DNA from 2 places in the Salibacterium lacus genome. Region 2 is predicted to be linked to the other one. Evidence: a T-box and tRNA genes for the amino acid it is inferred to sense, from the RefSeq annotation. Region 2 holds a T-box; the other holds one or more tRNA genes.
What was found. A T-box is a leader RNA that pairs with one kind of tRNA and senses whether it is charged. The one in region 2 lies ahead of serS (serine--tRNA ligase), so its partner is inferred to be a tRNA-Ser.
Positions count from the first base shown of each region.

Region 1: it encodes a tRNA-Ser, which carries the amino acid that the T-box ahead of serS (serine--tRNA ligase) is inferred to sense. The anticodon was not compared.

Region 1 covers NZ_JBHUML010000002.1:284,633-292,402, reverse strand. The annotation lists gene ACFSUB_RS02210 (peptidoglycan D,D-transpeptidase FtsI family protein) at 1-1,708, opposite strand, end outside; gene ACFSUB_RS02205 (MFS transporter) at 1,797-3,080, opposite strand; gene ACFSUB_RS02200 (superoxide dismutase) at 3,272-3,883, opposite strand; tRNA gene ACFSUB_RS02195 (tRNA-Ser) at 4,112-4,204, opposite strand; tRNA gene ACFSUB_RS02190 (tRNA-Ile) at 4,250-4,326, opposite strand; tRNA gene ACFSUB_RS02185 (tRNA-His) at 4,354-4,429, opposite strand; tRNA gene ACFSUB_RS02180 (tRNA-Met) at 4,478-4,554, opposite strand; tRNA gene ACFSUB_RS02175 (tRNA-Asn) at 4,558-4,632, opposite strand; gene ACFSUB_RS02170 (Na/Pi cotransporter family protein) at 4,809-6,446, opposite strand; gene ACFSUB_RS02165 (DUF1189 domain-containing protein) at 6,645-7,445, shown strand; gene ACFSUB_RS02160 (NfeD family protein) at 7,455-7,770, opposite strand, start outside.
Region 2 covers NZ_JBHUML010000006.1:313,080-320,849, reverse strand. The annotation lists gene ACFSUB_RS17410 (Lrp/AsnC family transcriptional regulator) at 1-69, opposite strand, end outside; gene serS (serine--tRNA ligase) at 268-1,545, opposite strand; T-box leader at 1,629-1,852, opposite strand; gene pdxT (pyridoxal 5'-phosphate synthase glutaminase subunit PdxT) at 1,895-2,500, opposite strand; gene pdxS (pyridoxal 5'-phosphate synthase lyase subunit PdxS) at 2,516-3,400, opposite strand; gene ACFSUB_RS17390 (serine hydrolase) at 3,518-4,849, opposite strand; gene guaB (IMP dehydrogenase) at 5,018-6,475, opposite strand; gene ACFSUB_RS17380 (YaaC family protein) at 6,675-7,643, shown strand; gene ACFSUB_RS17375 (HD-GYP domain-containing protein) at 7,618-7,770, opposite strand, start outside.

The sequences.
Region 1 (7,770 bases), on a different contig from region 2:
TTACAACGCCTCTCATGGCTTCCTGGACCCTGTCAATATAGCTGTTATCAATATCCAGCTTATTCATAATGTTGGGTTCAAATTGTTTTTTTACCGCGCCGAGTTTCTGTTTATCCGGGTTGGGCTGTCTGATTCCTTTCACGAGACGCGGCTGCATACGATATCCGTCGTTTGCAACTGTTGATACATACTGGGCAAGCTGCAGCGGTGTATACGTATCAAACTGACCGAAACTTAAATACAGCAGTCTCCCCGGAGTGTTAGTCGGACCAGTAATCCCCGTCGATTCTGACGGTAAATCAATACCGGTTTCCGCTCCGAGTCCAAACTGGGAATAGTAATAGCGGAGCGTGGCATACGCCTGTTTGTAATTTGAGCTGCTCCAACTCTGACCGGTCCCGGGGCTGTATCCAGCCATATTCATCGCTACATACGACATATAAATGTTGGAAGATTGAACGATGGCATCGTAATAATTAACCGGACCCATATTATAAACAGAGCTGATAGGTTCTGCTCCTGCAAGATCCAGCGGCCGATCGACAATCGTCGTCTGCGGCGTAACTGCACCGGTTTCAAGACCGGTCATAACCGTTGCCGGTTTCACCGTAGATCCCATTTCATAGGATTTTGAGGTGATACCTAATTGATCCTGATAGCCCGACGCCGTCAGAATTTCTCCCGTTTCCGGCTCCATCATCACGATGTATGCGTTGGGGTTGTTAATAAAACCGCCGGAGAGCGAACCTACTTCTTCCTGCAAAATCGTATCCACTTCCTGCTGCAACGCCATATCAATCGAGAGGACAAGATCATTTCCCCGTCGTCCGTTCGTTGAATTCCCATTCGTTACGGTGCCTTTCTTCCCGCGTAGATCATTTTCATACTGCTGTTCCAGAAAGCTTGTTCCCACTTCGTCTGTGCGCGCGTATCCTTTAGCAAGGTACTGATCCAGCTGCTCACGTGGGATAGAACCGATGTTGCCGAAATAATCAGGAAATGCATCATCATACAAATACTGACGCTGGGCATCACGTAAAATATTGACTCCCGGAAGAGCATCCAGCCGTTCACTGATTTGATGGGCTTCGTTGCGGGAAAGGTCTTTTTTAATACGGTACGGGGTATCATAATAACCGCTGACCATCTGTCCCCAGATATACACTTGTTTCAGTTCGGAATCCAGAGACGATAACTGTTCTTCGCTGATACGGCTCAACTGAAGGTCATACAGCGCGTTCTCGTCTTCTTCCTCCTCGGCTTGCGCTTGCTCTTCATCTGTTACTAAATTTTTGGCTTCTTCCGGGTGCGTGGCAATCCAGTAATCCTGTTTTGTCCGTTTGTCGATTTTATCATTCAGGGTTTCGTTTTCATCTGTTTCAATGGAAATGAGGTCAACGAGCGCATCTGCTATTTCAAGTCTTTCGTCCGTCGAGACGGACTGTTTATTCGTGTATGTGAGAGAAAGCGCCAATTCGTTATCCACGACGATATTTCCGTTCCGGTCGTACATTAAACCGCGCGGGGCATCGATGCGGGCCTGCTGCTCTGAAGAAGACTCCTCCAGATCAGTTTCAAATTGATCACCCTGCACAATCTGAATATAACCGAGCCTGAAAATAAGCAGTGAAAATAAAAGAAATACCGCAAAAAATAACAGATTTAAGCGGAAAGGGACGTGTCTGTTTCCTGATTTCGTTTTTCCCACCTGTATTCCTCTCCCTTTTCTTATGTAACCGTTCTGTACATTACTACATTTTAGCACACTTTGACGCGGGTAAAAAGAAGAGGAGAACTCATGTCACCGAGTCTCCTCCTCCATTTTCCGGCATGCCGCTATTCACTTTTTTCCTGTCAACAATAAAGGACGTATCAATATTTTTGATACACCACGCAGCCGCAAAGTGTCCGGCTCCTGCTATTACCATGAGTACCGGAATAATAATACGATCAGGAAGCAAAGCGGTCCCGACCAGGAACAAAATGATGGAAAAAGCCCGCCCGCTGTTAATAAACCACTCTTTTGTAACCAGATATTCTATGCGAAGTGCGCCGGCATCAGCAGCCTTTCCAAGCACATCATATGTGAGCGATACGTAGGGAACCAGCATCAACGGATAAGCCGCCGAGATCACAATTCCATACGTTATCAACAACGGAAAAACAGGGTGAAACACAATAATAAACACTGAGACAACGAGTAATCCGCCACCGATGAAAATGGCATGTTTTCGGAAAACCGGTTTGAGAAACCTTCCCACCAGAAAGTAACCAAGAAACGATACAGCAGATGTCACAAAGCCGTATGTTCCCAGAGCAAGTTCGCTGTTGGTCGCTGTGTACACCCACAAAATAATGATGAACACGAAAATACCTTCCCGGCTCCCCTGCATAAAATGAGCGTACAGGATTTTTCTCCAGTCTTTATTTTTTCTTATTTCTCCAGCTGCCTTTTTAAAGTATACCGGACCTTTTGCATGCCTGTGTTTCATTTTCATGCTGAGCAGGACAGCCATCATAAACAGGAAGAAGGAAAGAAAAAATATCACCTGATACCCTCGTGATTCAGGCAGCCAGGTAATGACAAAACCTGCGCTTAAAGGACCGATCATGCCGGCAAAAGATGTTAACAACCCGGAAAACCCATTAAAGAAATCTCTTGTCTCCGGTTCTGTTATTTCAAATGTGAGCACATTGTATCCAAGCCAGTAAAACCCAAATCCAATACCGAGAAGTGCCCCGAGAAAAAGAAGAAGGTCTTCAACATTTTTTCCAGCCATCAGTACGGCAAGAAAAAAAGCCGTTAAAATAAATACACCGGCCCGCAGCGTGTAGATTCTATCTGCTTTTTTTGCTATATAGCCGGCCAGAAGAAAAGCCGGCGGCTGTAACAAGACAGAAGCCAGCTGATATAGTGCTATGTCACGGATTTCCCCGGACTGCTTCCATAAATAAATATTGACGAATGTATTGGACAGCGCAATGGATACAGCATATAATCCTCCGATGACAAGAAGCATCAATAAATTTTTGGTTACCGGAACATTTCCTAAAAACATTTTTGTAATCGAACGTAACATGTCCCCACCGCCCTTCTCTGTATTGTGCCGCGGGCGGCGGCAGCCTATTCAATAAATAAGGCGGTGCGGGACGTCTTATCCGTTTATTCTGAAAAGCACTCTGCATAACGAAGATTGGGCTGAAATTGTCTCCCAGGGAGAAGCCAAAAAAAGGCTGCCCCTTTTATAAGGACAGCCATGTGGTTCACTTATTATTTAGCTTCTTTATAGCGTTTCGCTACTTCATCCCAGTTAACAAGGTTCCAGAACGCGTCTACATATTCCGGACGACGGTTCTGATACTTCAGGTAATAAGCGTGTTCCCAAACATCGATTCCAAGAATCGGTGTTTTACCTTCCATGATTGGTGAATCCTGGTTCAGTGTATTCTGCACTTCAAGTTCACCATTGTTAACAACGAGCCAGGCCCAGCCGGAACCAAAACGACCGAGTGCGGTATTTTTGAATTCCTCCTGGAATGCTTCAAAGCTTCCCCACTTGTTCTTAATAGCGTCTGCAAGTTCTCCTTCCGGTTCACCGCCGCCGTTCGGGCTGAGGATCTGCCAGAATAGAGTATGGTTGGAATGACCGCCGCCATTGTTTCTTACCGCGGTACGGATGCTGTCAGGTAGAGCATTCAAATCACTGATCAGTTCATTAACATCCTTGTCTGCCAGGTCGTCATGACCTTCAAGCGCACCATTCAGCTTCGTCACATAAGTATTGTGGTGTTTCCCATGATGAATTTTCATTGTTTCTTCATCAATGTGAGGTTCAAGAGCGTCAAAAGCGTAAGGTAGTTCTGGTAGTTGATGGTTAGCCATAATGCAACTCCTCCTTCAAAAATTTATGTGTCTGCTGATTCGTGTTGTCACGCAGTCTTCATGCAACGGCATTCAGACGTGCAACCTTGAATATCTGTCCGACAATTCTAACGTTACCAAATTCATTTTGTCTTTTCAACAAAAACGAATGGTGCTCCTTTGAACACCATTCGTACTATACCACCCCGGCGGCACGGGTAAACATGTTTTTTACAGTTGATTTAAATATGGCGGAGGAAGAGGGATTCGAACCCTCGCGGGCCGCAAAGCCCCTAACGGTTTTCGAGACCGTCCCCTTCAGCCGTACTTGGGTATTCCTCCATGTAAACAAAAAAAGCGTCCGTTCCCAAGCGGAAAAGATAAAGGTGGTGGACCCTGTAGGACTCGAACCTACGACCAAACGGTTATGAGCCGTTTGCTCTAACCAACTGAGCTAAGGGTCCGCATGCCTTGCCGATTCATTAAAAGAATGGGGCGATTGATGGGAGTCGAACCCATGCATGCCGGAGCCACAATCCGGTGCGTTAACCACTTCGCCACAACCGCCATATGAAACATGGAAATGCTTTTGATGTTCATCATATTAAATTTAATTGGTAGCGGTGGAGGGGATCGAACCCCCGACCTCACGGGTATGAACCGTACGCTCTAGCCATCTGAGCTACACCGCCTCATGGCTCCACAGGCAGGATTCGAACCTGCGACCGATCGGTTAACAGCCGATAGCTCTACCACTGAGCTACTGTGGAATATGTACCATCTCGTCCGCATTCTTCACAGCGACAGTAATTATCATATCACGCTGCAACCTGCGGGTCAAGATGATTTTTTATCCTTTTAAATCAATATTTCCGGACGATTCTTTTTTGAATCGTCCGGAAATGTTTTATCTTCTAATCATTTTTGTTCAAGCTTTCTTTTCGTTTTATGATTCTTCCTGTTCCTCAAGGACAGCTTCAGCAATATTGACCGAATGATCGCCGATTCGTTCCAGGTTACTTAGAATATCGACGAAAACGATCCCTGCCGAACCAGAGCATTTTCCTTCATTCAGCCTGAGAATATGCTTTTTACGAAGCTTACGTTCCAGTTTGTCGATTTCTTCTTCCTGTTTCACGACTTCTTTAGCTTCTTCCACATCATCATTTTCAAGTGTTTTAATCGCATGTTGGAGCGTGTTTATTGTGAGGTTGAACATTTCATCCAAATCTTTATGCGCCTCTTCGGATAACGTCACTTTATTGGTGAGCTGATAATCCACCAATTCCACCATATTCTCCATGTGATCGCCGATGCGCTCAATATCGCGCACTGTGTCCATGAGCAGGGAATGCATTCTTGAGTTTTCATCAGAAAGAGATTTCTCTGATACCAGGACAAGATAATTCGTTATATTTTTATCAAGATTATTGATTGCTTCTTCAAATTGTATGGTTAGTTCCGAATGACGTTTTTGTTTCGTTTTCAGATACTGCAGAGATTCTGTCAGCCCTTTTTCGGCAAATTCAGCCATCCGCAGCGTTTCTGATTTGGCCTGCCCCAGCGCAATACCCGGTGAACGCTCAATAAAGCTGGTGTCCAGATGACGGGCTTTATATTCAATCTCCGTATCGTTTCCTGGAATGAGCTTCGTTACTAGAATGGCAAGAAGTCCGACAAACGGCAGCTGCAGCAGCGTGTTTGAAACGTTGAATATGCCATGCGCAAATGCTATTGTCATCCGCTCATTGAGATTCAACCACTCCTGCATGTTCTCCATAAACAATGTATACGGCGCGAGCAGAATAAGTATAATTGTCGTTCCGAGTAAATTGAAAATAACGTGTACAAAGGCGGCTCGTTTCGCTGCAACGGACGCGCCGATAGCCGCAAATACTGCTGTGATTGTTGTACCGATATTGTCACCGAAAAGAACAGGCATCACCGCATCAAGCATAATGGTTCCCTGTTGATACAGTTCCTGCAGCAATCCAATGGAAGCCGAAGAACTTTGCACCGCCACAGTAAATCCAATACCGATTATAACGCCGAGTATCGGGTTGTTACTCATGTTCACCGTCAGGTTCTGGAATGACTCCAATCCTTCAAGCGGCGCTACGCCGTCTCCCATTAATTTTAAACCGTAAAAAATAGCACCAAAACCAAAGAAGATCTGGCCGATATTATTGGCTTTTTTATTCTTCAGGAAAAATATCATGACGGTACCGACAAACATAATCGGTAGTGCATAAGCTTCAATGTCCAGGCCGATGATAAAAGCCGTCGCCGTTGTCCCGATGTTGGCGCCCATTATGACACCTATAGCCTGATGGAGGGTCATAAATCCTGCATTGACCAGACCGACTGTAAGCACCGTCGTGCCGGAACTTGTTTGAATTAGTATGGTCACAATAATTCCTGCAAGAACACCCATCAGTGGATTGCTTGTAAACCTGTCCAGTATTTCCCTTAACCGGTCGCCGGCTGTTTTCTGAAGACCGTCCCCCATAAATTTAATACCGAACAAGAAGATTCCAAGACCACCTAAAAACGTAAAAATGATCGTCTGAATATCAATTTCCAATCATTCTCATCCCTTCAGTTATATAAATTAAAAATCCCCTTTTACTGACAAACCTTTTGTATTTTACTTTATTTTTTCGTTAATGTCATTTAGTTTTTGTAAAGATTTTATTAAGAATTGTAAAGAAATCTATATTATTTGTTTTTAGAATGTACGGACTAAGATAAAATGAGACAGGTGGAAAGAAAGGAGGACATCATGACGATCCTTCAAACATTTATTAAAAGTCTTTATTCGGTTGTCTATATCGGCCGTTTTCGTTTCAAGGGAATCGGCAGAACAATCGGTTACATTTTTTTTCTCATGATAGCAGCAAGTATACCAGCTGCCATCACTCTTACTTTGTCCATAACAGGAGGAATTAATCAGCTGGAATCAGCCCTCACTCACGACAGTATGCCGGATTTCACCATCAGCGGCGGAGACATTCAGGCCGGTGATTCTTCTTTTGTTGACATAACGGATGATCACAGCAGGCGTATCGTATTTGATCCCGGCGGCACTCTCTCCCAAAGCGAAGTGACGCATATAAAAGAACAGGATAAGGTTACTGCTTTTTTGGAAAATGAGTTTGTCATTAACACCAGCATGGAACAGCGTTCTTTTGCCTATAGAATGGCCGAAGGGTTCACGATACCCAAAAAAGATATGACCTCATTGATCCAAGGGGCGGACGGGCTTCTCTTTTTGTTCATTCCGGTGACGATACTGTTAATGTATCTATTCAACACGGCACTTAAATTCATCGGCATCTGCTTTCTCTCGGTATACGGTCTTATTATCCGCAGACGGTCTCCTGTGCCGCTTCCCTACCGTCAGATCTGGATTATCTCCGCCTACGCCGTGACGATGCCGACGATTTTGTTGACCATCATTAACCTGCTTCCCGGCCGTTTTCCGGATTATCAGCAGAATATCCTTTATTGGTTCACCGCCTTTGTATGGCTGGCTGTCGTTTACAGCAGACTGCCCGTGCCTAAAAAAAAGAGACAGCAATGAGAAAACCTCTCATTCGCTGTCTTTTTCATATTCTTCCCGGCGGCGTACCAAAATTTTGGTACCGTCCACAGCCGCAACCGTGACCGCTTCATCTGCATCAAGCCATTGATCTCCACTTGTTGCACTATAATGCCTGCCTGCTACAATAATCGTTCCCGTCGGGCGGAACGGCGTTAACGTTTTAGCCGGTTTTCCTTCCAGCTCTTTATAGGAATCGTTCATCGAATTGTATCCCTGTTCACTTCCAAGCTGGTCTTTCAGCGTGATTTTCGACCACAGGTTACGGCTGGAGAACACTTTCAAAAACAGTCCTGAAGAGAACAAC
Region 2 (7,770 bases):
ACTGTAAGACCGCTTGCCGTTTTCCTGCAGGTAGGAAAGAATTTTCATATCCGTCTGATCCAGTTTCACGGGACGTTCCTCCTCTTTGGATAACGTTGAGGGTACACGAAAATCAGAATGACCGCCTTCGTAATATATTATAAAAGCTATAGTTATTATAAAAAAAATACAGCCACGCTTGCAAGGCTTCCGCTCCATTTGTTCGAATAATGCGAATACATACAGATCGGACCGGCTGGCATAGACAGCCGGTCCCCTTTCTGTTGTTTACTTTGAAATATAAGATTTATTGCCCATGTAACCGCGCAGTACGTCGGGGATTTTGATGGATCCGTCTTCCTGCTGGTAGTTTTCCATAATGGCGGCAACGGTACGACCGACCGCAAGACCGGAACCATTCAGTGTATGAACGAATTCGGTTTTTGCTTTTTTATCCCGTTTAAAGCGGATGTTGGCCCGGCGCGCCTGAAAGTCTTCAAAGTTACTGCAGGAGGAAATCTCCTTATAGTCTTCATAACTTGGCAGCCATACTTCAATATCATATTTCTTGGCAGCGGTGAAACCGAGATCTCCGCTGCACATGTTCATCACGCGGTACGGGAGTTCCAGGCGCTGCAGTACTTTTTCCGCCTGACCGGTCAGCGTCTCAAGGTCCTCATACGACTGCTCCGGTAGTGCAAACCGGACGAGTTCCACTTTATTGAATTGATGCTGACGGATCAAACCACGCGTATCCCGTCCGGCTGACCCCGCTTCCGATCGGAAGCAGGCGCTGTACGCAGCGTAAAGAAGCGGGAGATTTTCCACGTCCAGAATTTCATCCCGGTGCAGGTTCGTCACCGGTACTTCCGCTGTTGGAATCAAGAAGTAATCTTCCTCCCTGATTTTAAAGGCATCCTCTTCGAACTTCGGAAGCTGGCCGGTGCCGGTCATGCTGTCCCGGTTCACCATGTACGGCGGCATAATTTCTTCGTAGCCGTGCTCTGCTTCGTGCATGTCCATCATGTAATTGATCAGTGCACGCTCGAGCCTTGCGCCGGCTCCTTTATAGAAAACAAACCGGCTGCCGGTTACTTTCGAAGCCCGTTCAAAATCCATCATGCCAAGTTCAGCTGCCAGATCCCAGTGTGCTTTTGTTTCAAAGTCAAAGGAAGGTTTGTCTCCCCAGGCACGTATTTCTTCGTTCTCAGACTCATCTTCCCCGTAAGGTACACTTTCATGAGGGATGTTGGGGATGCGGAGCATCAAATCTTCCAGCTGCTGTTCGATTTCTTTCAACGCTTCATCCAATTCTTTAATACGCGAAGAAACTTCCTTCGTCTCCTGGATCAGATGATCAGCGTCTTTCTTTTCGCGTTTCAGCTCAGCCACCTGCTGGGAAACTTCATTTCGTTTCTGCTTCAACTCTTCGGTTTTTTGAATGTAGTCCCGTCTCTTTTCATCGAGATCCTGGAATGTATCCAGATCCGCGATATCTTCGCCCCTTTTAGCCAGCTGGCTTTTGACTTCCTCAAAGTTATGCCGCAGTTCTTTTACATCAAGCATATTTATCCTCCTTTATTTCCTGCTTATTATCTTCTGTCATTGTGATGGTTCCTACGAGAAAAAACTCCCGCCCCTTTGATGTAAAAAGGGACGGGAGTTGAGACCCGCGTTGCCACCCAAATTGCAGCATTCATACTGCCTCTTTGCACCCAGTAACGTGGGTGAACCGGAAAAAAATACTGGCGGGATGCCGTGTTCTTTTTTTCACTCCGAGCAGGATTTTCGGTCATTCTGCAGCTGGTTCACAGCAGCCACCAGCTCTCTGCGTGTCAGACATGCCGATACTATTGCCCGTCCTTGATTTTTCCGATAGATAAACATTCCTATGATGAAAAAACGCATTTTTGTGTTACGTTACAGCGGTGTGTTCCGGAGCCGTTTCTTTAGATTCCCTCACCATCTGTACAAAATATTGATGAAATCGTGTGTCGTCCGTCAGTTCGGGATGAAAGGAGCAGGCAAGCAGATGGTTCTGCCGCGCTGCCACGATTTCCCCATTAAATGACGAGAGAACCTCCACGTCATCTCCAGTGCTGGAGATGAGCGGCGCACGGATAAACACCGCTTCAATATCTTCGGCTACATCTTTGACAACGAGTGTCGTTTCAAAACTTTCGCGCTGACGTCCGAAAGCGTTGCGCTGCACGTTCATATCCATCAGCTGCAGGTGTCCTTCCGGTTCCTGCGCGATATGGTCGGCCATCAGAATGAGACCGGCGCAGGTACCAAATATCGGTTTTCCGGCAGCAGCGAACGCGCGAAGCGGTTCATAAAACCCGTATTTATTGACGAGACGCCTCATCGTAGTGCTTTCGCCGCCGGGAAAAACAAGGCCGTCCAGTGCCTCCAGCTGATCCGTACGCTTTACAATAACGGTTTCCACATCAGGAGCCTGCAGGCTTTTCAAATGTTCCTGCACGGCCCCCTGAAGAGCAAGCACACCTATTTTCAGCATATGCCGCACCTCCTTTTACCAGCTGCGGTCCTGCATACGCTCCGACGGGTCAAGTGTGGAGATTTCCAGTCCCTGCATGGCAGTGCCAAGTCCTCTGGAAAGCCGGGCGATTAATTCATAATCCTGATAATGAGTGGTTGCTTCCACTACTGCTTTCGCGTATTTATCCGGATGTTCGGACTTGAAAATACCCGATCCCACAAAAACACCGTCCGCGCCGAGCTGCATCATCAGTGCAGCATCAGCAGGCGTTGCAATACCACCGGCTGCGAAGTTTACTACAGGAAGCTTTCCTGTTTCTTGAATACCCAGCAGCAGTTCATACGGAGCTCCCAGGTTTTTAGCTTCTGTCATCAGTTCATCTTTGGACATGCCGGCGACTTTCTTTAACTCGGATTGTACAATCCGCATGTGACGGACCGCTTCCACGATATTGCCTGTACCCGGTTCCCCTTTGGTACGCAGCATGGAAGCCCCTTCACCTACACGGCGGAGGGCCTCTCCCAGATCACGGGCTCCGCACACAAACGGAACGGTATATTCGCTCTTATCGAGGTGATATACTTCATCCGCCGGTGTGAGTACTTCACTCTCATCGATATAATCCGCACCCAGCGTTTCAAGCACTCTGGCTTCGGCGATGTGTCCGATTCTTGCTTTTGCCATGACCGGAATGGATACAGCATTCATCACTTCTTCAACGATCGTAGGGTCGGCCATACGCGCCACACCCCCGGCTGCACGGATATCAGCAGGCACACGCTCCAGTGCCATCACCGCTACAGCACCGGCCTCTTCCGCAATTTTTGCCTGTTCAGCGTTCACGACGTCCATGATGACGCCGCCTTTCTGCATTTCCGCCATTCCTCGTTTTACTCTGTCTGTCCCTCTATCTGCCATCTTCCATTCCTCCTGGTCCTTCGTTATATCGTTTCGTTCCGTATCGTGTATCAAGAACAAGACGTAATGGTATCATTTATTATAACACTACCACCCGTGTGAATAAACACCCGGGCCCTATAACAGTCCCTGTACAAAACTGGAGGCGCTGTTCCACATATTTCCGAAGAACCCGCCGACGCTCCGCATCGTAAGAGCGAACCATCCGGCTTTTTCCACTCCTTCATCGAGAACGAGCGGTGCTTCCTGTGATGTTGCATTTACACCGGAGAGAGACTGTGGTGCTGCCTCGCCGCTCAGCGTAATGGTTCCGATTTCTGTACCTTTTTCAACCGGCGCTTCCAGTTCTCCGTTTTCATTCAGTACATCCTGATTAATGTTGACCGATGTGTTTATGTTTTCCGCATCTCCATTTTCCAGAAGAAGAGACAGGCTGCTTCCGGCAGAAGCGGACACGGTGTCTTCTTTTCCGTTTACAACCGGAAAGGACGAAGCATCTTCAAAAGACTGCCCTTCCTGAACCACTTCTGTCTCAGACAGGTTGTCAAATCCGTAGTCATACAATTTGGCAGTTTCTTCAAAACGGGCTGTCTGCGAATCGGTTCGCATCACTACTGAAATGAAGCGGGTGCCGTTTTGTTCCACTGTACCAGTGAAGGCGTTGCCCGCCATCTCCGTGTAGCCTGTTTTCAGCCCGTCGACTCCTTCGTAATCCAGACTCCCATACATGCTGCCGGGAAGCATCCAGTTCCAGTTATCCATGGAGGTATTTGCGCCATTCTCACGGAATGTTTTTTCCGTAATGCCTGCTGTATCGAGGACATCCGGGTACTCATTCAGCAGATGATACGCGAGCTTTGCCGATGCCCGGGCCGACATCATATTTTCGGTGTCCGGTTCGGTACCTTCCGGGTGGAGTCCATCCATGGAAGCATTGTTCAGTCCTGTTGAGTTCACAAATTCATATTCTTTCATTCCCAGTTCTCCGGCTCGTTCATTCATCATGTCGACAAAATCGGATTCGCTTCCTGCAACATGCTCGGCTAAGGCAATGGTTGCGCCGTTTGCGGAATAAATAGCCATCGCTTCATATAATTCCTGAACGGTATATGTACGATTCTGCCTGAGCGGCACATTGGATAAGGCGTTATTCTGGGAAATTTCCTCTGCTTTGGATGTCACATTCACTTCAGCGTCCCAGGATATCTCTCCCTGAGCTACAGCTTCATTAACAAGGTATTCTGTCATCATTTTTGTCATACTCGCCGGGGGAAGAATAAGATCGGCTTTATTGCTGTAAAGAATCTGGCCTGAATCAGCATCCACAAGTATTGCCGATTCTGCTGCAAGATCCGGTTCCACTGCCTGCACCTCTGATTCTGTCTGGAATAATAAACCGGCAGTCAGCGGTACTGCCGCAATCATAGATAGTATGTTTTTCTTCTTCAATCTCCTGCACCTCCACGCTCTATTTACACAAAGGATATTTTATCATACGAACAGTCAAAAAAATAGATTGCTCCGGTCCCAAAAATACAGGTTCATTATTTCCCGGGAAATAAGAAGTCCCCCGGAGAGAAAAGAAGTAACCTGTTTTCTCTCCGGGGGACGACCATCCTATAGACTGTAATTCGGAGCTTCTTTCGTTACCTGAACATCGTGGGGGTGACTTTCCCGCAGTCCGGCGTTTGTAATTCTAGTGAACCGGGCATTTTCACGCAGATCAAGCAGATTTTCACTGCCGCAGTATCCCATACCGGCACGGATACCTCCAAGCAGCTGATTGACAGTATCTGTCAGCGGTCCTTTATAAGGAATACGTCCTTCAATGCCTTCAGGGACCAGTTTCTGATTGTTTTCCTGGAAATAGCGGTCTTTGCTGCCCTGTTCCATGGCACCCATCGACCCCATGCCGCGGTAAACCTTGAACTGTCTGCCCTGATATATTTCTGTATCTCCCGGACTTTCTTTCACCCCGGCCAGCATACTGCCGAGCATCACGGCGTGACCACCTGCTGCGAGGGCTTTGACAATATCCCCCGAGAATTTGATACCGCCGTCGGCAATAATAGGAACGTCGTGCCGAGCAGCTTCTTCCGCACAGTCAAACACGGCAGTGATCTGCGGAACGCCGACACCTGCCACTACTCTGGTCGTACAGATGGATCCAGGTCCAATCCCGACTTTCACGACATCCGCGCCGGCTTCAATGAGTTCACGGGTTCCTTCCGGTGTTGCCACGTTACCGGCGATAATGGTCACATCCGGGTAGGTATCACGGATTTCTTTCAGTTTATCCAGGACACCTTTGGAATGTCCGTGTGCCGTATCAAGCACAATGGCGTCCACTTCTGCCTTAACGAGTGTATCAATACGGATCATCGCATCCCCTGTTACACCAACAGCAGCGCCGGCGAGCAATCTTCCCTGTTTATCTTTTGCAGACTGCGGAAATTCAATAACTTTCTCGATATCCTTGATGGTGATAAGCCCCCGCAGTATCTCATCGTTATCAAGCAGCGGAAGCTTTTCGATACGATGCTTCTGCATTATTTTCTCGGCTTCTTCAAGCGTTGTTCCCACCGGTGCTGTAACAAGATTGGAACTGGTCATCACATCCCTGATCTCGATGGAATAATCCTCAATGAAACGGAGATCCCGATTGGTGAGAATGCCGACAAGCTTCTGTTTTTCATTCACAATCGGAACGCCTGATATCCGGTATTTTCCCATCAGATACTCCGCATCGTACACCTTCCGTTCGGGTGTTAAAAAGAAAGGATCTGTAATAACGCCGCTTTCCGAGCGTTTCACTTGATCCACCATTTCCGCCTGCTCTTCAATGGACATGTTTTTATGAATAACACCGAGTCCGCCTTCCCGGGCAACAGCTATTGCCAGCGGCGCTTCTGTAACAGTATCCATTCCAGCGCTGACAATCGGTATATTAAGATTCAGCTTATCCGACAGTGTCGTCTTCAGCGACACATCACGTGGATGAATATCCGACCGATCCGGCATCAGCAGGACATCATCAAACGTTAACCCCTCTTTAGCAAACTTATCTTCCCGCATTCTGACACTCCACCTTTCTGCATCGTTTTTGTTCTCCTGCTTACGAAAGAAGGATGATTCATAACCAGCCTGTAAACAGCGCATGCTAAAAACCAACTCTGAGATTTTCTAATATCTTATCATGTTTTGTGCCTTATAACGAGAATTATGAATAAGTTTAAACTTTCTGATTTATTCAACGAACAGAAAGGTGCTGACGATGAAACAAAATGATCTGTACAACTATTTCTCTTATTATGCCCCGTATGAAGCACAGAATGTGCTGCAGCGCAAGCTCGAAAAAGAATATCTCGCCCGCCGTGCTTCAGCCTATGACGCCCTTCAGTGGAGCTACCGTAATACCCCGGCATTTCACTATGAGTGGCTTCTGGGCCGTACGTACTGGACAGAAGGAGCACAGGCCCCCCTCTTAACACGTCCTCTGCTTCTTTTTTACGGTCTCACCCATCTTTTAAAGGGACTCCTGCTTATCGAAGATCCTCATTACCCGGCTGCCGCAGATATGCTTGCCCACGGGGTGACGACGAGAAAAAAGAAGAAAAAACAATTTACGTTTATGGAAGATGAAGTGAAAATACAAAAGCAGGGGTTCTTCCCGCATTTTTCGTCACGAGTGTTTCACGTGAAACATGCAGTGGGGGAAAAATGGAAAATGAACCACCTTTTTTTCAAATGGGATACCATGGTTCATTTGTATCTCGATGTTCACGGGGAAGAAGCACTTCCACGGGTGCAGCTGTCTTCTGCCGGTGTCACGGTGGAACATGTTTCTCCTGCAAACGAGCAGTCGCTCTCTCTGATCCAAAAGCAGCTTGAACAACTTGGGATGGAGGTGGAAGGTATAAAAAAAAGAACAGCAGATTCTGTTCTTTTTTCGATAAAGCGAAAGCCTGACAATATCGCTTCCCAGCTTTTCCAGCGGGGAAGCAGTTATTACGTGCCGCCTTCTTTATTTGATACCGCCAAGCTGCCGCCGCTTTCCGTTCATTACCTTTTGTTGTACGAGTTAAGCATGCTCTGCCGTTACGAGGGGGAATGGTGGGGCGACCTCTGTACGCAGCGGCAGGGGGAAGATTACGCCTTTATTCATTTTTACCTGGAATGGGTGCTGGCTGAAGTGCCCCGGCAGTTCGCAGGATTTTTCAGCTCTGGAGAATCTCTTCAATAAACGGTCCTTGATTGCCCTCCAGCTGCATAATATTCTGATGCGTATCGGAACGGACCATCGGTTCCGCAGGGGATTTCTCATCAATGTAAATAATGGTGGCGGTGTCCCCATTGCTTAATCTAACATT